2 regions of the Xanthomonas sp. NCPPB 3005 genome follow, and region 2 is predicted to be linked to the other one. Evidence: predicted binding sites of a transcription regulator. Region 2 holds the regulator's gene; the other holds the start of a gene.
The links. The regulator FliA, encoded in region 2, starts transcription of late flagellar genes. The targets are predictions, from matches to a motif close to TAAAGTTTNNCNNNCNNNGGCCGATAA.

Region 1: AB8810_RS23710 (methyl-accepting chemotaxis protein) is a predicted target of FliA. The motif match lies at 6,883-6,909, and genes of this name have one in related genera.

The regions. Positions count from the first base shown of each region.
Region 1 covers NZ_CP166096.2:5,491,913-5,502,555, reverse strand. The annotation lists gene AB8810_RS23755 (bpX6 domain-containing protein) at 1-200, shown strand, start outside; gene AB8810_RS23750 (glutamine amidotransferase) at 372-1,121, shown strand; gene AB8810_RS23745 (BPSS1780 family membrane protein) at 1,169-2,068, shown strand; gene tatC (twin-arginine translocase subunit TatC) at 2,246-2,986, opposite strand; gene tatB (Sec-independent protein translocase protein TatB) at 2,983-3,525, opposite strand; gene tatA (Sec-independent protein translocase subunit TatA) at 3,542-3,769, opposite strand; gene AB8810_RS23725 (lipid-binding SYLF domain-containing protein) at 3,857-4,768, opposite strand; gene hemH (ferrochelatase) at 4,933-5,892, shown strand; gene AB8810_RS23715 (alpha/beta fold hydrolase) at 5,889-6,731, shown strand; gene AB8810_RS23710 (methyl-accepting chemotaxis protein) at 7,053-9,233, shown strand; gene AB8810_RS23705 (hypothetical protein) at 9,577-9,882, shown strand; gene AB8810_RS23700 (SprT family zinc-dependent metalloprotease) at 10,005-10,643, opposite strand, start outside.
Region 2 covers NZ_CP166096.2:2,887,732-2,898,374, forward strand. The annotation lists gene flhA (flagellar biosynthesis protein FlhA) at 1-1,749, shown strand, start outside; gene flhF (flagellar biosynthesis protein FlhF) at 1,920-3,581, shown strand; gene AB8810_RS12555 (P-loop NTPase) at 3,568-4,452, shown strand; gene AB8810_RS12560 (RNA polymerase sigma factor FliA) at 4,449-5,198, shown strand; gene cheY (chemotaxis response regulator CheY) at 5,217-5,609, shown strand; gene AB8810_RS12570 (protein phosphatase CheZ) at 5,609-6,217, shown strand; gene AB8810_RS12575 (chemotaxis protein CheA) at 6,222-7,955, shown strand; gene AB8810_RS12580 (flagellar motor protein) at 8,277-9,017, shown strand; gene motD (flagellar motor protein MotD) at 9,028-10,017, shown strand; gene AB8810_RS12590 (ParA family protein) at 10,017-10,643, shown strand, end outside.

The sequences.
Region 1 (10,643 bases), 2.6 Mb from region 2:
GCGTGCATCTGCACGCGTGCAGCCGCTACTTCGTCATCCGTTTCTCCGATGCCACTTGCATCGCCACACTGGAGACGCCGGCGGGCCTGCCGCTGGGCGCGCGCGAGCAAGCGGAACACCTGCTGCTGTATGCCGCGGACGGCCGCCTGCTGGACATCGACCTGCGCCTGTCGCTGGCGCATCCGCTCTCGCTGCTTTGAGCGCGCCGCAGCGGGCGCCGCGGTGTTGCCGGGGCCGCGATATGTGCCGCTGCGCGGTGTCGTGCAGCTGAATTGCGACGCGCGACAGCCGCGCAGTGCGCCGCAGGCTTGGAAAAAGCCGCGAAGGTCTGTCTACAATCGGATCGACCCCCTCCGAGTTGCCGCCCGCCGATGACGCCTGCGCCCTTCCTGATCCTCGAAACCGGCGAGCCGGTGGCGACGATGCGGCGCTATGGGCGCTTCCCGCACTGGATCCGCGTCGCCGCCGGGCTGGCCGAGCGCGACACGGTGGTCGCCAATGTCGCCGGCGGCGCCGCATTGCCCGCGCGCACGGGCTTCGCCGGCATCATCGTCACCGGCTCGGCCGCCTTCGTCACCGACCGCGCCGACTGGAGCGAGCGCTCGGCCGACTGGCTGCGCGAGGCCGCCCACGCCGGCACGCCGCTGCTGGGCATCTGCTACGGCCACCAGCTGCTGGCGCACGCGCTGGGCGGGGAGGTCGCCTACAACCCGGCCGGGCGCGAATCGGGCACCGTGCACATCGACCTGCATCCGCCGGCGTTCGACGATCCGCTGTTCGCGGGCCTGCCCGAACGCTTCCCGGCGCACGCCACGCACCTGCAGACGGTGCTGCGCGCGCCGGCCGGCGCCACCGTGCTGGCGCGCTCGGCGCAGGACCAGTGCCATGCCTTCCGCTGGGGCGAGGCGGCCTGGGGCGTGCAGTTCCACCCGGAATTCGCCACCCATCACATGCGCGGCTACGTGCACGCCCGCGCCGAGTGTCTACGCAGCGCCGGCCGCTGCGCCCGTACCATCGCCCGCGAGGTCAGCGCCGCGCCGCTGGCGCGCAAGCTGCTGCGGCGCTTCGTTCAGCACGCGCGCGGCCAGCAAACCGCCGGCGGCCAGGCAAAACCGCGATAATCTGTACAGGCGCCGCGCTATACGGCGTCCCCCACTTCGGATTGGCAATGATCGAGATTCGCAAGCTGCCGGCCTCGGCCGGCGCGGAATGGCTGTTGAGCGGAATTGCGCTGCTGCGCCGGGCGCCGCTGGCGCTGGGCCTGCTGGGCGTGATCTGGGGCCTGGCGGCGCTGCTGGCGCTGCTGATGGGCGCGCTGAATCCGACCCTGGGCATGCTGGCGCAATTGCTGCTGGGCCTGGCCGGACCGCTGCTGTTCGGCGGGCTGGTGTGGGCGGTGCGCGAAGTGGACCAGGGCCGTGTCGCGCAGCCGGCGCACCTGCTGCAGGGCCTGCACGACGGCCGTGCGCCGCGCCTGCTGGTGGCGCTGTTGCCGCAGGTGCTGGTTGGCCTGGCGCTGGGTGCGCTGGCCCTGGTGGTGGTCGGCCAGAGCGGCTGGGAGCAGCTGGGCACGGTGATGAACCAGCTCAACGAACTCGGCCAGTCCAGCGCCCAGCCGGATCCGGCGCAGGTCGAGCAACTGGTGGCCACGCTGCCGGCGATGCGCATCCTGCTGTGGCTGCTGATGGTGTTCGTCGGCTTCGTGGCGGTGACGCTGACCCTGTTCGTGCTCGCCCCGCAGGTGATGTTCGACGGCCGCGGCGGCCTGGCGGCGATGCGCAACAGCCTGCGCGCCTGCCTGCACAACCTGCCGGCGATGCTGGTGTTCTTCGTCCTCGCCTTCATCGCGATGTTCGCGCTGTATTTCGCCCTGGTGCTGGTGATCCTGCTGGTGCAGGCGCTGGCCGGGCCGACCATCGCCGCCCTGGTCGCGCAGTTGCTGCTGATGGCACTGGCGATGCCGGCGCTGGCCGGCGCGGTCTACGCGGCCTGGAAGCAGATGTTCGTGCACAGCGGCGACGCCGCGCCGGCAGTGCCGCCGCCGCCTTCGAATGTGTTTGCCGCTTGAGGGCTGGGAATCGGGAACGGGGAATCGGGAATCGGTAACAGCAACAGCAGGCGGCCCTTCGGGGCCGCTTCTTTTTTGCGCGATGTGGCGGGCGAGACCAGGTCACTGCTGCGGCACTGGAGGTGCCTGCTGGTGCGGAAGGGTTTCAGCCCCGACGCACTACGCCGTTCCCATTCCCTATTCCCTAGCCTCGATTCCCGGCTTCTTGGTCACCGCACTAGCCGCAATGATGCCGATCTCGTACAGCAGGCACATCGGGATCGCCAGCATCAGCTGCGAGACCACGTCCGGCGGGGTCAGCACCGCGGCCAGTACGAAGATGCCGACCACCGCGTAGCCGCGGCCTTCGCGCAGCTGCTGCGGAGTGACCCAGCCCAGCAGGGCCAGGATCACCAGCGCCACCGGCAGCTCGAAGCTGGCGCCGAAGGCGAAGAAGATCGCCAGCACGAAATCCAGGTAGGCGCCGGCGTCCGGGGTGAGCTGGATGATGTCCGGCTTGAACGTGGTCAGGAAGTGGAACACCGCCGGCAGCACCAGAAAGTAGGCGAAGGCGCAGCCCACGTAGAACAGCAGCACGGCCGAGGCCAGCAGCGGCAATGCCAGGCGCTTCTCGCGCTGGTACAGGCCCGGGGCGACGAACGCCCAGGCCTGGTACAGCAGCCACGGCACGGCGATGAACACGCCCACGAAGAAGGTCAGCTTGAGCGGGGCGAACACCGCGCCGGCCGGGTGGGTGGCGATCACGCTCTGCCCGATCGGCAGCTGCGCCAGCATCGGCGCGGCCAGCCAGGTGTAGATCGGCTTGGAGAAGGGCAGCAGCGCCAGCACCACCACGCCCAGGCCGATCAGCGCGCGCACCAGGCGCGCGCGCAATTCGACCAGATGCTCGATCAGGCTGCTTTCGGCTTCCGGATTCATCGCGGCGCCTCAGGGTCGCCGTTGGGCGGTGCGGCGCCAGGCGCCGGCGGTGTGGGGGCAGGGTCGTGCGCGGCGGGCGCCGGCGCGTCGCTTGGCGCGTGCGTATGCGTGGTCGGCGCGGCTGGCGTGGTGGCCGGCACCGCGTGGTCGGCGGCGGGAGCGCCGGACGGCGGCACTGGTTCCGGCGCTGGCGTCGTCGTCGGTGCGATGGCCGCAGGCGCGCCCTCGGCCAGCGGTTCCGGCCCGGTCGGGTCGATCTCGCGGCGCAGCGCGTCGGTCTCGCGCTGCAGCTGCTGGCCGCTGTCGCGCAACTGCGATTCGGCCTGGCGCAGCGAGGCCTGCACGTCCTGCAGGCTGCGCTTGAGTTCCTCGGCTTCCAGTTCGCGCTCCAGTTCCTGCTTCACCGAGTCCCACTGCGCGCGCGCGCGGCGCACCCACAGGCCGGCGAAGCGCGCTGCCTTGGGCAGGCGTTCCGGGCCGAGCACCACGAGGGCCACCACTGCGATCAGCAGCAGTTCGCTGAATCCGATATCGAACACGCCGACAGCGTCCTATTCAGCGCGCGTCGCGGTCGCGTTCGGCCTGGGTCTCGCGGGACTGCTCGCTGCTGCGCGACTCGTCGCCGAGCTGGCCGGCGGGCTTGTCCTCGTCGCGCATGCCTTTCTTGAATTCCTTGACCGCACTGCCCAGATCCTTGGCGCCGCTGGTCAGCCGCTTGGTGCCGAACACCAGCAGCACGATCACCAGCACGACAAGCCAGTGCCAGATGCTAAAACCGCCCATGATCCGCTCGCAGAGAAGTCGTAAGGAATAAGGAGGATAACGCACCGCGCCGCGGTGCGTTCAGTGCGGCACGCCGTGCCGCGGATTCTAGCGGTTGCCGTCCAGCGACTCGGTGCGGATCTCGCCTTCGGACACCGGCTGGAAGCCCTGCTGCGGCGGCGTCTGCGATGGTGCCTGCAGCGGCGCGGTGCTGGCGCCGTCGGCGGCGGCGGGTTCGGCCACCGGCGGCGGTGCGGCCTGTGCCGAAGGCTGCGGCCGCGGCGGCGGCGGGCCCATGGCGGCGCGTCCGGCGCTGTCGGTGCCGCGGTTCTGCCGCGCGGCGTAGGTGGCTTCCTCGAGCTTGTCGCGGAAGGCGACCACGTCGTTGGACGGCAGGCCGGTGGTGCGGCCTTCGAAGATCATGCGCGGGGTGGTGTTGCTGCCGTACACGTTGAGGTCGGCGGCATCGTCGATCTGCAGCGCCGCGCCGTCCAGCGCCACGCCGGCGAACAGGCCGCGCGCGCGCGACCACGACCAGATCTCGGCCTTGAGCTGGCCGTCGGTGGCGGCGGAGGCGTTGCGCCCGACCGGGCCGGCAGCGACGCCGGCATCGGCGCCAAGGGTGAACTTGCCGTTGACGATGTTGTCCAGGCTGCGGTCGTTGCGGAACACCAGCACCACGTCGGAGGACTGCACGCCGACCTGGAAGCCGATGCTGCCGCCGGTGAGCTTGACGAATACCGGGTTGGACCAGGTGCCGTCGGGACGCTTGACCGACATCAGGCCGTGGCCGCGGCGGCCGCCGATGACCAGGCCGGCCTTGAGCGTGTCCGGGATCACCACGATCGCGCGGCCCTCGTCGAGCAGCTTGTCGGGGATGGATTGCTCCGGGATCTCCTGGATGTCGGTCAGCACGCGCAGCGCGTTGCGGGCGCGCTCGTCTTCTTCCGGGCCGGCCACGGCGTGGCCGACGAACAGCGTGGTACTCAACAACAGGGCGAGGCGCGGCAGGCGGGGCATGGCGGGCTTCCGAAATAGGTCCGCAGCAAGATACTGCAAGTCCTTGAACTTAGTCACAGCGCAATGAATCGGCAATGAGTGCCACCGCAATACGCGGGCGTGTCGATCGTTGCGATAGACACGATCGCGACACGCGCGGCAGGCGGCTCTGCCACAATGTAGGCATGAGCGACGCACCCGAGACCGCCGTGCTGGTGGTGAATCTAGGCACGCCCGAGGCGCCGACCGCGCCTGCGGTCGCCCGTTACTTGGCCGAGTTCCTCGGCGACAAACGCGTTGTGGCCATCCCCAAGCTGTTCTGGTGGCCGCTGCTGAACTGGGTGATCCTGCCGCGGCGCTCGCCGCGTTCGGCGGAGAAATACGCACTGGTGTGGCTGCCGGAAGGCTCGCCGCTGGCGGTCTACACCCGGCGCCTGACCGAGGGCATGCAGCGCGAACTGCCCGGGCACCGCGTCGCCTGGGCGATGCGCTACGGCACCCCGGCGCTGGCGCCGGCACTGGACGCGCTGCGCGACGGCGGCGTGCGCCGGATCGTGGTGCTGCCGCTGTATCCGCAGTATTCGACCACCACCACCGCCTCGATCGAGGACGTGGTGCAGGCCTGGCAGGCGCGCAATCCGCAGCTGCCGGTGACCCTGATCGAGGACTATCCGACCGACCCGGCCTGGGTCGAGGCGGTGGCCGACAGCGTGCGCGCGCACTGGGCGCAGCACGGCCGCGGCGAGACCCTGTTCTTCTCCTTCCATGGCCTGCCGCAGCGCGTGGCCAACAACGGCGACCCGTATCCGCAGCGTTGCGAGGCCAGCGCGCAGGCGATCGCCGCGGCGCTGGGCCTCGGCGCCGGCGAGTGGCAGCTCGGCTACCAGTCGCGCTTCGGCGCCGAGCGCTGGCTGCAGCCGTATGCGGAGCCGAGCCTGTGGCAGCTGGCCGAGCAGGGGACCAAGCGGGTCGACGTGATCTGCCCGGGCTTCGCCACCGACTGCCTGGAAACGCTGGAGGAAGTGGCGATGGGCTTCGTCGAGACCTGCGCCGCGCGCGGCATGCAGGTGCGCTACATCCCCTGTCTCAACGACGCCCCGGCGCACGCGCGCGCGCTGGCGCAGCTGGCTGCCCGCGCCGCATGACGCTGCGCACGTTCGCCTGCCCGTCGCGGGTGGGCACGCTGGCCGGGCTGCGCAGCGGCGATCCGCATGGGCCCAAGGTGCTGGCGCTGCACGGCTGGCTGGACAACGCCGCCAGCTTCGTGCCGCTGAGCGCGCAGCTGCCGCAGCTGGACCTGGTGATGCTGGACCTGCCCGGCCACGGACACAGCGACGCCCTGCCGGCCGGCGCCGACTACCTGCTGACCAGCGCGCTGCATCCACTGCTGGACGCAGCCGACGTGCTGGGCTGGGAGCGCTTCGCGGTGATCGGGCATTCGATGGGCGCGGCGATCGCCAGCACCCTGGCCGCGGCGGCGCCGCAGCGGGTCGAAAAATTGGTCGCGATCGAGATGCTCGGCGGCCTGGCCGAGACCGTGGAGGGCACGCTGGAGCGGCTGCGCGACAGCGTCGCCGCGACCCGCCGCGCCAACAGCGCGCCGCTGCGCGTGTTCCCCGACCTGGCCGCACCGGTACGCGCGCGGATGCAGGCCAACCAGCTCAGCGAGCCGGCGGCGCGGCTGCTGGTCGAGCGCGGGGTCGAGGCGGTGGAGGGCGGCTACGTGTGGCGCAGCGACCGGCGCCTGACCCTGCCCACCGCGGTGCGGCTGAGCGAGGCGCAGGTGCAGGCGCTGCTGGCCGGCATCGACTGCCCGGCACGGGTGATCTACGCCGACCCGGCGCAGCCGTATTTCCCCGAGCCGCTGCGCAGCGAGCGCGCGGCGCTGCTTCGCCATGGCCGCGTGCACCTGCTGCCGGGTACCCACCATCTGCACATGGAGCAGCCGGCCGCGGTGGCGGCGCTGTTGCGCGACTTCTTCTGAGTTGCTGGCCGGCGCCGTTCGCCGCCCTGCCACCGCTGCATCGCGCGACAGCCGCAGCGGGACGCTGCGCCGCTGGCCCGAGCCGATGCCGTCGCACGTCCAGCACACGCGTGTGGACGCCGACGCGTGCGCGGAGGTCGCGTGCGCCCGCTCAAGTTTCCGGCATCGCCGCCGATACACGCCTTGGGACGCGCGGCACGCCGCGGTTGCGATCCACCCGGCGTCACAGTTCGCCATGTTGTCGTAGGCCGGTCGCGTTTCGGTAAAGCTTGGTGGCCAGGGTACGCGTGGGCAATTGCGCCCGAACCTCTCCCCGCCCCGATGATCCGTCTCCTCCGTCGTTATCCAGTCGGTCCCCGACTGACCTTCGCCTTCGCGGCCTTGCTGCTGCTCTGCGGTGCGCTGATCGTCGCCAGCCTGGCCTCGATGGCCATGGCGCGCCACCAACTCGACGACATCAGCCTGGACAAGATGGAGAAGATCCGCCTGTCCGATGCGATGGTCACCGCCCAGGCGCGGCTGGAAATCGGCCTGCTCAACGATGTGATCCTGACCAACCCCGACGAGAAGCGGGAGATCGTGCGCGCGATCGGCCAGGCCGCGCGCGATTACGCGCAGGTGCGCCGCAAGCTGTTCGCGATGCGCCTGGATCCGGCCGACCGCACCGGCGCGCAGCGCCGCGCCGCGATCGACCAGGCCTATGTCCAGGTGCAGCCGTTCCAGACCCAGGTGCTGGCGCTGGCCGCCGACAACCAGAACCTGGACGCGCAGACCCTGCACCTGTACACGCTGCAGCCGCTGCTGGCGAACTGGCAGCAGGCGATCCAGCACAATGCCGCGCACCTGCGCACGCTCAGCGACCAGGCCTATGTCGATGCGGTGGCGACGATGGCCCGCGCGCGCTGGATGCTGCTGATCGGCGGCGGCCTGCTGCTGGCGGTGGCCACCTGGCTGGGCTGGTGCATCACCCAGAGCCTGGTGCGGCCGCTGCGCGAAGGGACGCGGATCGCCGCGGCGATCGCCGCCGGCCGTCTCGACGCACCGTTGCCGGTGCACGGCAACGACGAGGCCGCCGAGCTGCTGCGCAGCATGCAGACCATGCAGACGCAGCTGCGCGCGGTGCTCGCCGAGCAACGGCAGATGGCGCAGCGCCACGCCGCCGGCGCGGTCGCGCACCGCAGCGACGCGGCGGGGTTCCCCGGCGAATACGGGCAACTGCTGCACGACGCCAATGCGCTGGTCGATCTGCATGTGGGCACGGTGCAGTCCACCGTTGCGTTGATGCAGCGCTACGCCATCGGCGACCTCAGCGAGGACATGCCGCGCCTGCCCGGCGAGCAGGCGGCGATCTCCGACACCATGGACGCGATCAAGGCCAACCTCGGCGCGCTCAACCGCGACATCTGGCACCTGGCGGCGGCCGCGGCGGCCGGCGATTTCAGCGCGCGCGGCGACGTCGGCCGCCACCAGCACGATTTCCGCACCATGCTGGAAAGCCTGAACCAGCTGATGGCCACGGTGGACGGCAACCTCGGCGCGCTGTCGACGCTGCTGCGCGCGATCGCCTGCGGCGACCTGGGCGTGCGCATGCACGGCGAATTCCATGGCGTGTTCGCGCGCATGCGCGACGACGCCAACGCCACCGCCGACCAGCTGGCGGGGATCGTGGCCGGCATCCAGCAGGCGGCGGCGGCGATCGACAGCGAGGCCGGTGCCATCGCCGGCGGGCACCAGGACCTGTCGCGCCGCAGCGCCGAGCAGGCCGGCGCGCTGGAGCGCACCGCGGCATCGGCGGCGCAACTGACCGAGACGGTCAAACAGAATGCCGCGCACGCCGACCAGGCCAACCAGCTGGCGACCGCCGCGGCGTCGGTCGCGCGCCAGGGCGGCGCGGCGATCGACGAAGCGGTGGCGGCGATGCAGGGCGTGCAGGGGTCGTCGCGCAAGATCGGCGAGATCATCGCGGTGATCGACAGCATCGCGTTCCAGACCAACATCCTGGCCCTGAACGCGGCGGTGGAGGCGGCGCGCGCCGGCGAGCAGGGCCGCGGCTTCGCCGTCGTCGCCAGCGAGGTGCGCGCGCTCGCGCAGCGCTCGGCCGGGGCGGCAAAGGAGATCAAGACGCTGATCGAGGCCTCCCTGTCCCAGGTCGCGGTGGCGTCGGCGCAGGTCCACGGCGCGGGCCAGACCATGGGCCGGGTGCTGGCGTCGGTGGGCGAGGTCAACGACGTCGTGGCCGGGATCGCGGTGGCCTCGCAGGCGCAGTCGGCGGGCATCGAACAGGTCGGCCAGGCGATGGCGCAGATGGACCGCACCACGCAGCAGAACCTGGCGCTGGTGGAACAGGCCACCGCGGCCTCGCATGCGCTGGAACAGCAAGCCGGCACGCTGGCCGCGGCGGTGGCGGTATTCCGGCTGCAGGCACGCGCCGAGGCGCCGCAACAGCGGCCCGCCATGGCCGCTCCGGCACCGGCCGAGCTCGACCTGGCCGTCGGCGCCTAGCCGGGCAGCGCGTGGTCGCGCGGTGGCGTCGTGCGCGGTTGCTTTCCGCCCGCGCGGCGCTGCCGGAGCGTCCAGGACGGCCAGCGCGCGGGGATGGCCGCTGGCGGCTGAATGCGTCGCCTGCACGGTGTTCGTGAAGCTTGTGTGTAGAAAAAATTTCGCTTAAGTTCCCGCCACGCCTGCCGACAAAACAGGCATAGACGCGATACGTCTTGCGTACGCGGCCCGATCCCGGCGTCCTGACATGCCGGCGTAGTGCCGCTCGGACCGTATCGTTCGCTGGTGCCGGAGGTCGCGCCAGGTGTGAGGTAGGCGGGGAGAGGGGGCCTGCCGGGCGCTGCGCATGGAGTTCTTCTTCCGCAGCGCTGAGGCGAAACCCGCCGTCCTTCCGTTTTCTCCGAATCTGTCCATCGCCACGGCGCTGCGCGCCTCGAGGCGAACGATCCGTTCCCGAACGCCGCCGGATTCACCCGGCCTGTCGCGACTGCCTGCCTTGCCGCCGTGGCGCATTGTGCCGGCAGGGCGGTGCTGCGCCGCACCGGTTCACTGCGCCGCGGCCAACCGCGTGGTCGGCGACGCGAGGGCGATCCCTGTGCCGGTGCAGTCGCTGGTGTCCGGCGACGATTTCGTTGTGCATCGCGACCTGTAAGACCGTTTCTGCGAGCGGCTGTCCTCGTGCCAGGCGCTGGGTCAGCGTCCGGGCTGAAACAGCCTCATGCTTTTCTGTGTTTCCTTGCCTCGTGCGCGCGCAACGACGGCGCGCGAGACGCCCTAGCTCAACAGCCGCCGCAACTGCGCCTTCAGGCGCCGCCCATGCGCGTGGAAATAGTCGCGCTCGGCACGCCAGGCCGGGAACCGCGCTTCCACTTCGCGCCAGAACGCGGGCGAGTGATTGGCCTGGATCAGGTGGCACAGCTCGTGGACCAGCACGTACTCGAACGCCGAGGGCTGTCCCAGCACCAGCGCCAGATCCAGCGCCATCGAGCCGTCCGGCGCCAGCGAGCCCCATTGCGAGGACATCACCTTCAGCCGCACCCGCGCCGGCGCGCGCGGCAGCGAGGGCAGGTACTTGGGCAACCAGCGGCCGACATCGGCGCGCGCCTGCGCTTCGTAGAACTCGCGCAGCGCGCGCGCGATCGCCGCATCGCCGGCGCGCGCCGGCAACTGCAGCTGCGCGCCCTCCGCATCGACCTGCAGCCGCGCGTAGCGGCCCTCGCTCCAGCGCAGCGGCAGGCGTTCGCCGCGCAGCGGCAACCAGCCGGGCACGCCGCGCTGCAGGCCGGGTTCGTTGTCGTCTTCCTGATAGCGCGCCAGCTGCTCGCCGAGCCAGTGCCGGTGTTCGAGCAGGAAGCGCTCGCCGGACACCAGGCTGGCGCGCAGCGGCAGGGTCAGGCGCGCGCCGCGTTCGTC
Region 2 (10,643 bases):
TTCGGCGAGTTCGTGATCGGCGGCAACTACGCGGTCGGCATCGTGGTGTTCGCGATCCTGACCATCATCAACTTCGTGGTCATCACCAAGGGCGCCGGGCGCGTGTCGGAAGTGACCGCGCGCTTCATCCTCGACGCCATGCCCGGCAAGCAGATGGCGATCGACGCCGACCTCAACGCCGGCCTGCTGACCCGCGAGGAAGCCAAGGCCCGGCGCGAGGAGGTGCGCGAGGAAGCGGACTTCTACGGTTCGATGGACGGCGCCAGCAAGTTCATCCGCGGCGATGCCATCGCCGGCATCCTGATCCTGTTCATCAACCTGATCGGCGGCATGGCGGTCGGCGTCCTGCAGCACGGCATGCCGGTGGCGCAGGCCGCGTCCACCTACACCCTGCTGTCGATCGGCGACGGCCTGGTGGCGCAGCTGCCGGCGCTGCTGGTGTCCTCGGCGGTGGCGATGCTGGTCACCCGCGCCTCGCGCTCGCAGGACATGGGCGCCTCGATGATGGGCCAGGTGTTCGGCCAGCACAAAGCGCTGGCGGTGGCCGCGGCGATCCTGGGCCTGGTCGGCCTGGTCCCGGGCATGCCCAACGTCGCTTTCTTGACGCTGGCGCTGATCCTGGGCCTGCTGGCCTGGAAGATGTGGAAGCGCAGCCTGCTGCCGGAAGAAGCCAAGCCGGATCCGGCGCAGCAGGCGGCCAGCGCCGGCGCGCAGGCCAACGCCGAACTGGGCTGGGACGAACTGCGCCCGATCGATCCGCTGGGCCTGGAGGTCGGCTACCGGCTGATCCCGCTGGTGGACAAGGCCCAGGGCGGCGAACTGATGGCGCGGATCAAGGGCGTGCGCCGCAAGCTGACCCAGGACATCGGCTTCCTGATCCCGCCGGTGCACATCCGCGACAACCTGGAGCTGCCGGCCAACGCCTACCGCCTGCTGGTGCACGGGGTGCCGGTGGCCACCGCCGACATCCACCCCGATCGCGAACTGGCGCTGGACCCGGGCGGCGCGCTGGGCAAGATCGACGGCATCGCCGGCAAGGACCCCGCGTTCGGCCTGGACGCGATCTGGATCCAGCCGCACCAGCGCGCCCAGGCCGAGACCATGGGCTACACCGTGGTCGACCCGGCCACCGTGATCGCCACCCACCTGTCGCACCTGATCCGCGAGCACGCCCCGGAACTGCTCGGCCACGAAGAGGTGCAGCAGCTGCTGGCCACCCTGGCCAAGAGCGCGCCGAAGCTGGTCGAGGACCTCACCCCGAAGGCGCTGCCGCTGTCGGTGGTGGTGCGCGTGCTGCAGAACCTGCTGATCGAGAAGATTCCGGTGCGGCAGCTGCGCAAGATCGTCGAGGCGCTGGTCGAGCACGCCCCGCAGAGTCAGGAACCCGGCGCGTTGACCGCGGCGGTGCGCAATGCGCTGGGCCGTTTCATCGTCCAGGAAATCGCCGGAATGTCGGCGGAGCTGCCGGTGTTCACCCTGGCCCCGCAATTGGAACGTGTCTTGCAAGACTCTACCCAAGGCAACGGTGCCGCGCTGGAACCCGGCCTGGCCGAGCGACTGCACCAGAGCCTGGCCGAATGCGTCAGCAAGCAGGAAGCCCGCAACGAACCGGCGGTGGTGCTGGTCCCGGCGCAAGTCCGCGCCGCGCTGGCCAGGCTGGTCCGCCACAGCGTCCCCTCGCTGTCGGTGCTGTCCTACAGCGAGGTACCGGAAGACAAGCGGCTGAAGCTGGTCGGGACGATCAGCTGAGGTGACGGGAATCGGGAACAGGGAATGGGGAATCGCAACATCGTCCCCGCAGCGGAGAGAGCAATGAGCAAGACCACAGCAACCAGCACCAGGCATCGCGGCCCGCCAGACACCGGCGCAGGCATCGCATCCATTCCCCATTCCCGATTCACTATTCCCGGCGTTCACCCATGAAGATCAAACGCTTCGTAGCCCCCGACATGCGCACCGCGTTCCGCATGGTCCGCGACGAGCACGGTCCGGATGCGGTGATCCTGTCCAACCGGCGCACCGACGAGGGCATCGAGATCGTCGCCGCCAGCAACTACGACGAAGCCCTGGTGCAGCAGGCGCTGGACGCGGCGCGTCCGGAAGAGGCGGCGCCGCGGCTGCAGGTGTCGGCCGCCAATCCGGCGCCGCGTGCGGCCAAGGCCGCCGCCAACCCGGCGATGGCGATGATGGCCGCGATCAGCGAGCGCCGCGCCCCGGCCGCCGCCATGGCCGGCGCCGGCAGCAGCGCGAGCGTGGCGCAGGCCGCGCCGGCGCGGCCGCTGACCCAGCCCGCCGCGATCGCCGCCTCGGCGATGCCCGCAGGCACCGCGCCGGCGCCGAGCCGCCCCGCCGCCGCGCCGCGGGCCCCTGCCCCGGCCCAGCCAGCCGCCCCCTTCGCCGAATTCCGCATTCCCGAGGACGTGTTCCGCAACGCACCGATCAGCGTGCCGATGCCCAGCCCGTTCGCCGCCCCGGCCGCCGCTGCCAGCGCCGCCGCGATCGCCGCCGACGTGCCGGCCTGGCTCGAGGACATCGCCGCCGTGTCGCTGACCCCGGCCGCCGCGCCGGGCGCCGCGAACGTGGTGCCGCTGCCGGCCGCGGCGCCGGCGGCCAGCGCCGGGATCCCGGCGCCGCCGACGCTGGCGCCGGTGGCGAGCTTCCCCGGCGTGCAGAACGACGAACAATTGACTCAGCTGCGCGACGAACTGGCGCTGATGCGGCAGATGATCGAGCGCGAGATGAACCGGCTCACCGACGAACGCCTGCGCGGCTCGCCGGTGCGCGCCCAGGCGCTGGAGCTGATGGACGACTACGGCTTCGACAGCGGCCTGACCCGCGACGTGGTGATGCAGATCCCCGCCGACCTGGAACTGCACCGCGGCCGCGGGCTGATGCTGGGGCTGCTGTCCAAGCGCCTGCCGATTGCCCCGCTGGACCCGATCGAGGAAGGCGGCGTGATCGCCCTGATCGGCCCCACCGGCGCCGGCAAGACCACCACCATCGCCAAGCTGGCCTCGCGCTTCCTGGAGCGCCACGCCGCCCGCGACGTGGCCCTGGTCACCACCGACACCATCCGCGTCGGCGGCCGCGAACAGCTGCACAGCTACGGCCGCCAGCTCGGCATCGCCGTGCACGAGGCCGACAGCGACGCCGCCCTGCAGCAGCTGCTGGAGCGCCTGCGCGACTACAAGCTGGTGCTGATCGACACCGCCGGCATGGGCCAGCGCGACCGCGCCCTGGCCGCACAGCTGCACTGGCTGCGCGCCTCGCGAGTGGTCCGGTCCTTGCTAGTACTCCCTGCCAACGCTCATTTCTCCGACCTGGACGAGGTGGTGCGCCGGTTTGCCGGCGCCGATCCGCAGGGGGTGATCTTGACCAAGCTGGATGAAACCGGGCGGTTTGGCAGTGCCCTGTCGGTGGTCGCGGACCACCGGCTTCCCATCACCTGGGTGACCGATGGTCAGCGCGTGCCGGACGACCTGCACCGCGCCAACGCCGCCAGCCTGGTATTGCGCCTTGAAGATTTGCGGCGCGCTGCCGATAAGCCCTGTACTCCGGAGCAGAACCATGCCGTCGCGTGATTACGCCAATCTGACCAATGCCTTCCCCCTGTCGGCAACGCGCAGCGAACCGCTCGGCCCGGTGCGCACGATCGCCGTGACCGGCGGCAAGGGCGGCGTCGGCAAGACCAACATCTCGGTCAACCTGTCGATGGCGCTGGCCGATATGGGCAAGCGCACCCTGCTGCTGGACGCCGACCTCGGCCTGGCCAACGTCGACGTGCTGCTCGGGCTGACCCCCAAGTTCACCCTGGCCGACCTGGTCGCCGGGCGCTGCACCCTGGAAGAGGTGCTGATCGACATGCCCAACGGGCTGATGGTGGTGCCCGCCGCCTCCGGTCGCCGGCACATGGCCGAGCTGCCGCCGGCCCAGCACGTCGGCCTGGTCAACGTGTTCTCCGAGCTCAAGCGCGAGCTGGACGTGATGATCATCGACACCGCCGCCGGCATCACCGACAGCGTGCTGACCTTCTGCCAGGCCGCGCAGGACGCGGTGGTGGTGGTCTGCGACGAGCCGGCCTCGATCACCGACGCCTACGCGCTGATCAAGGTGCTGTCGCGCGAACGCGGCGTGGACCGGGTGCAGATCGTCGCCAACATGGTCCGCGACCTCAACGAAGGCCGCCTGCTGTACGACAAGCTGAGCCGGGTGTGCGAGAAGTTCCTCGGCGACGTGTCGCTGAACTACCTGGGCTGCGTGCCGCAGGACGACTGGCTGCGCCTGGCGGTGCAGCGCCAGCAGCCGGTGGTCAAGGCCTACCCGTCCAGCCCGTCGGCGCAGGCGATCGCCGAGATCGCCCGCCGCACCTCGCGCTGGCAGGCCCCGACCGTGCCGCGCGGCAACGTCGAGTTCTTCGTCGAACGGATCATCCAGCGGGGGGTCGCCGCATGAACGCCGCCGCCCAGTACCGCGCCGTGCAGCGCAACAGTTCCAACGACTACATCGCCCAGCATTCGGACCTGGTGCGGCGCATCGCCCACCACCTGGCGGCGCGGCTGCCGGCCAGCGTCGAGATCGACGACCTGATCCAGGCCGGCATGATCGGCCTGATCGAGGCCTCGCGCAGCTACGACGCCGACCAGGGCGCCTCGTTCGAGACCTACGCCTCGATCCGCATCCGCGGCTCGATGATCGACGAGATCCGCCGCGGCGACTGGGTGCCGCGTTCGGTGCACCGCCGCGCCCGCGACGCCGCCTCGGCGATCCGCAAGATCGAGCAGAGCACCGGCCGCGCCGCCGCCGCCAACGAAGTGGCCGCGGCGATGGACATGCCGCTTCCCGAATACCTGCGATTGATGGAAGATGCCGCGCGCGGCCAGGTGCTGAGCCTGGAGTCGCGGGTCGAAGACCACGGCGAGCTGGACACCATCGCCAAGGGCGGGCCCAATCCGCAGCAGATGCTGGAGCGCAGCGAGTTCGGGCGCGAACTGGGCAAGGCGATCGCGCAGCTGCCCGAGCGCGAGCAGCTGGTACTGTCGCTGTACTACGAACAAGAATTGAACTTGAAGGAAATCGGCGCGGTGCTCGGTGTCAGCGAGTCGCGCGTCTGCCAGATCCACGGCCAGGCCACGGTACGCTTGCGCGGACGCTTGAAAGCGTTCGAAGCGGCGGACGCCGGCCTGGAAGACGAAGAATAAGACCCAAGGGAGTTAGCGGTGAACAAGAACATGCGGATTTTGATCGTGGACGATTTCTCGACGATGCGGCGCATCGTCAAGAATCTGCTCGGCGATCTGGGCTTCACCAACACTGCAGAGGCCGAAGACGGCAACAGTGCGCTGGCGGCACTGCGCTCGGCACCGTTCGAGTTCGTGGTCACCGACTGGAACATGCCCGGCATGACCGGCATCGACCTGCTGCGCAACATCCGTGCCGACGACAAGCTCAAGCACCTGCCGGTGCTGATGGTGACCGCCGAGGCCAAGCGCGAGCAGATCATCGAGGCGGCGCAGTGCGGCGTGAACGGCTACATCATCAAGCCGTTCACCGCGCAGACGCTGCAGGAGAAGCTGGGCAAGATCTTCGAACGCCTTGGAGCGACCGCCTGATGCAAGCCACCGCCGAACGCAGCGCCCTGATCGAACGCCTGCAAGGTGCGCTGGACGCACTGGAGCGCGGCGACGAAACCGCCTGGCGCAAGGAAATCGACACGCTCGCCGCGTGGCGCACGCGGCCGATGATGCAGGGCCTGAGCCGGCTGGCGCGCGACCTGGGCCAGGCGCTCGGCGAGCTGCCCACCATCCCCTCCGAAGCCGGCGAGCTGGACGACGCCTGCTCGCGCCTGGACCACGTGGTGGCGATGACCGAACAGGCCAGTCACCGCACCCTGGACCTGGCCGAGGAATGCCGCGCGCTGGCCGACCAGCTGCGCGCCGGCGGCCTGACCGGCGACCAGGGCGAGATCCTCGACAAGATCCGCCACAACCTCACCGAGATGGCCCTGGCGCAGAGCTTCCAGGACCTGACCGGGCAGATCATCCGCCGCGTGGCGACCATCGTGCGCCGCGTGCACGAGGGCTTCGGCGCGCTCGGCCTGCCGCCGAAGGAAGACAAGAAGCCCGACGGCAGCCTGGCCGGCCCGGCGCTGGCCGGGCTGGACCGCCACGGCGTGTCGCAGAACGACGCCGACGACCTGCTGTCCGGACTGGGGCTGTAATCCGATGAGCGCCGTGCCCGACGACATCGCTGCCGACTTCATCATCGAGGCCCAGGAAATCCTGGACCGGCTCGGCGAGCAGTTGGTGTCGCTGGAGCAGGCGCCAGAGGACAGCGACCAGCTCAACGCGGTGTTCCGCGGTTTCCACACGCTCAAGGGCGGCGCCGGGTTCCTGGCGATCACCCCGATGGTCGAGCTGTGCCACGCCGCCGAGGACACCCTGGGCCAGGCCCGTGCCGGCCAGGCCACCCTGCAGGCGCGGCACTTCGACGCCGCGCAGCAGTCGCTGGACTACCTGCAATCGATGCTCGACGCGTTCGGCAGCGGCAGCGAACCGCCGCGCGCGCCGCAACAGCTGATCGCGCAGTTCGCCACCAGCGGCGAAGAGACCGCCGCGCCCAGCGCCAAGGCCGCCGTCGCCGCGCCGCCGCCCGCCGCAGGCGGCAACGGCGACATGATCGACGACGACGAATTCGAAGCGTTGCTCGACCAGTTGCACGGCGGTGCCGCGCCGGCCGCGCTGCCGGTGCCGGCCGCCGCGCCGCGGCCGGCGCCCAGCGCCAAGCCCGCCGCTGCGCCCGGCAAGGCCGCAGAACCCGAACACACCGTGCGCGTGGACACCAAGCGCCTGGACGCGATCGTCAACCTGATCGGCGAACTGGTGCTGTCGCGCAACCGGCTCAAGACCCTGCGCGTGCGCCTGCGCGACGAAGAACTGGACCGCGCGGTCAGCAGCCTGGACATCGCCACCTCGCGCCTGCAATCGGCGGTGATGCGCACCCGCATGCAGCCGGTCGGCAAGGTGTTCTCGCGCTTCCCCAAGGTCGCGCGCGACGTCGCCCGCTCCCTGAACAAGGAGGTGGACCTGGAACTGATCGGCGCCGACACCGAACTGGACCGCAATCTGGTCGAGGCGCTGGCCGATCCGCTGGTGCACCTGGTGCGCAACGCGATCGATCACGGCATCGAGACGCCGGCGCTGCGCGAAGCCACCGGCAAGCCGCGCGGCGGCCACGTACGCCTGTCGGCGCAGCAGGAAGGCGACTACGTCAGCATCGAAGTGCAGGACGACGGCGCCGGCATCGACCCCGAACGCCTGCGGCAGAAGGCGCGCGAAAAAGGCCTGATCGATCCGGAGGCCGCCGCGCGGCTGACCACCGAGGAATGCCTGCACCTGGTGTTCCTGCCCGGTTTCTCGACCAAGTCCGAAGTCACCGACATCTCCGGCCGCGGCGTCGGCATGGACGTGGTGCAGTCGCGCATCCGCGAACTCAGCGGGCAGATCCAGATCCAGTCCGAACTGGGCCGCGGCAGCCGCTTCCTGATCCGCGTGCCGCTGACCCTGGCGATCCTGCCGACCCTGCTGGTGCAGGCCGGCGACACCGTCTATGCGCTGCCGCTGGCGCGCGTGGTGGAAGTGCTGCACGCGCCGCGCCGCGCGCTGGGCTGGTTCGACGGCCGCGCCGTGCTCGACCGGCAATCGCACACCTTGCCGCTGGTGGACCTGCGTCACTGGTTGAACATCGAAGCGCCGGAACTGCCGCTGCTGACCGTGGTGGTGCTGCAGGCCGGCGAATCGCGCATGGGCCTGGTCGTGGACCAGGTCCGCGGCCGCGAGGAAGTGGTGATCAAGCCGCTGCCGCGCGCACTGCGCGGCCTGCCCGGCTACGCCGGCGCGACCCTGATCGGCGATGGCCGGCTGGCGTTGATCCTGGATGTGGACGGGTTGAAGAGCTGAGAAGCCGGGATTGGGGAGTCGGGATTGGGGATTTGAAGGCGGTCCCGGTGCGGATCGCTGGCGGGCGCTCCGATGCCCAAAGTGTCATCGACCTGCCGGTAAGTTCAACGTCGGTTTCCCGCCGCGCGCTCCTGTAGGAGCGGCTTCAGCCGCGACGCCTTACCGGTAACGCGTCGCGGCTGAAGCCGCTCCTGCAGGGTGCCGCGCGCGCGCCGATCCGCGGCTCGACAGCCGACGGCCGGGCGCCTCGAATCCCCACTCCGGACTCCCCAATCCCGGCCGTCCCATCAAGTCCCTCCCCTCGCTGCCGATAGTTTCTGCATGGACAAACTCAGTCTCATTGGCTTGCTGTTGGCGATCGCCTCGCTGGTCGGCGGCAGCATCCTCAAGGGCGCCGGCGTGTCGGCGCTGTGGTCGCCGGCCGCGTTCGTGATCGTGATCGTCGGCACCGTCGCCGCGATCCTGGTGCATACCCCGCCGGCGGTGTTCAAGCGCGCGTTCCAGATCGCCAAGTGGATCCTGCATCCGCCGGCCAGCGATCGCCAGGCGCTGCTGCAGCAGATCGTGGAGTGGAGCAACATCGCCCGCCGCCAGGGCCTGCTCGGCCTGGAGAACCAGGTGCAGCAGCAGCACGACCCGTTCGTGCGCAAGGGCCTGCAGATGCTGGTCGACGGGGTGGAGCCGGAATCGATCCGGCACATGCTGGAAATCGACCTGGACGGCCAGGAACACTGCGACCTGGCCGCGGCCAAGGTGTTCGAAGGCATGGGCATCTATGCGCCGACGCTGGGCATCATCGGCGCGGTGCTGGGGCTGATCGCGGTGATGAAGAACCTCGCCGACCCGAGCAAGCTCGGCCACGGCATCGCCGCCGCGTTCACCGCCACCATCTACGGCATCGCCTCGGCCAACCTGCTGTTCCTGCCGATGGCCAGCAAGCTCAAGAGCGTGATCAAGCACAGCAGCGGCGAGCGCGAAATGATCATCGAAGGGCTCATCGCCATCGCCCAGGGCGAGAACCCGCGCAACATCGAATCGAAGCTGGCCGGCTTCTTGCATTGACCCGACGACTATGGCCCGCAAGCGTCAGCACGAAGATCACGTCAACCATGAGGCATGGGCCATCCCCTATGCCGATCTGATGACGTTGCTGCTCGCCTTCTTTGTGGTGATGTACGCGCTGTCCACGGTCAACGAGGCCAAGTACCGGGTCATGGCCGACGCGATGAGCACCGCCTTCGGCGGCGCGCCGCGGACGATGAGCCCGGTGCAGGTCGGCGATCACCTGATGCAGGGCCAGGGCGGCGCGCGCCCGACCCCGATCAAGTCCAGCCCGGCGCTGTCCCTGCCCGATCCGAACCGGCTGCCCTCGGCCTCGCCGCTGCGTTCGCCCAGCGCGCTGCGCGACGAGGAGCAGCTGCGGCGCGCGCAGCGCCAGCTCGACGGCATCGCCGACCGGCTCGGCGCCGCCCTGGCGCCGCTGATCCAGAAGAAGCTGATCACCGTGCGCCATGCCGGGCTGTGGATCGAAGTGGAGATCAACAGCGACATCCTGTTCGGCTCCGGCTCCGCGTCGCTGGACCAGAGCGCCCGCGCCACCCTCGCGCAGCTGGCGCAGGTGCTGGTGCCGGTGCCCAACGGCGTGCGCGTGGAGGGCTATACCGACAACAGCCCGATCGCCACCGTGCAGTTCCCGTCGAACTGGGAACTGTCGGCGGCGCGCGCGGCCAGCGTGGTGCATCTGTTCGCCGACCAGGGCCTGCAACCGTCGCGGCTGTCGATGATCGGCTACGGCGAGTTCCGCCCGCGGGCCGACAACGACAGCCAGGCCGGCCGCAACGCCAACCGCCGCGTGGTGCTGGTGATCCTGGCCGACGCCGGCGGTCCCGACAGCGGCAGCGGCACGGCGCCCGTCGCCGCGGCCGGCACGCCGACGCCGCAAGACCGATTGACCGATACCGCCGGCGCCGCGCCGGCGACCCCGCTACATTCCGCCGCGGCGGCCACCGGCAATGCCGGCCCGTCCCGCGCGGTACCTGCCGCCATTGAAGGAGTGAACTGATGCGCATCTGGGCGATTGCCAACCAGAAGGGTGGCGTGGGCAAGACCACGACCACGCTGGCGCTGGGCCGTGGCCTGGCCATGCTCGGCCACCGCGTGCTGATGCTGGATCTCGATCCGCACGCCTCGCTGACCCGCGCCTTCGACGTGCCGCAGGACCCGCCGCCGAGCGGCGTGCTGGACCTGTTCGCCACGCCGCCGAGCGACCTGGCCGCGCTGGCCCGCGACAGCGCCATCGAACGCCTCAGCTACGTCTGCGGGCAGACCGCGCTGGCCACGCTGGAGCGGCGCAGCGCCAACCAGCCCGGGCTGGGCCTGGCGCTGCAGCAGGCGATGGCGCGGCATGCCGGCCAGCACGACTACATCCTGCTCGATTGCCCGCCGACCCTGGGCCTGCTGATGATCAACGCGCTGGCCGCGGCCGACCGGGTGATCATCCCGACCCAGGCCGAGCCGCTGGCGCTGCACGGCCTGGCCAGCATGGTCCGCACCGTGGACATGGTCGAGCGCTCGCGCCGCCGTCCCCTGCCCGCGTCGATCCTGCCGACCCTGTTCGACAAGCGCACCCGCGCCGGCAACGACACCTTGCGGCAAATGCAGGACAGCTACGGCGAGCGGGTCTGGGAA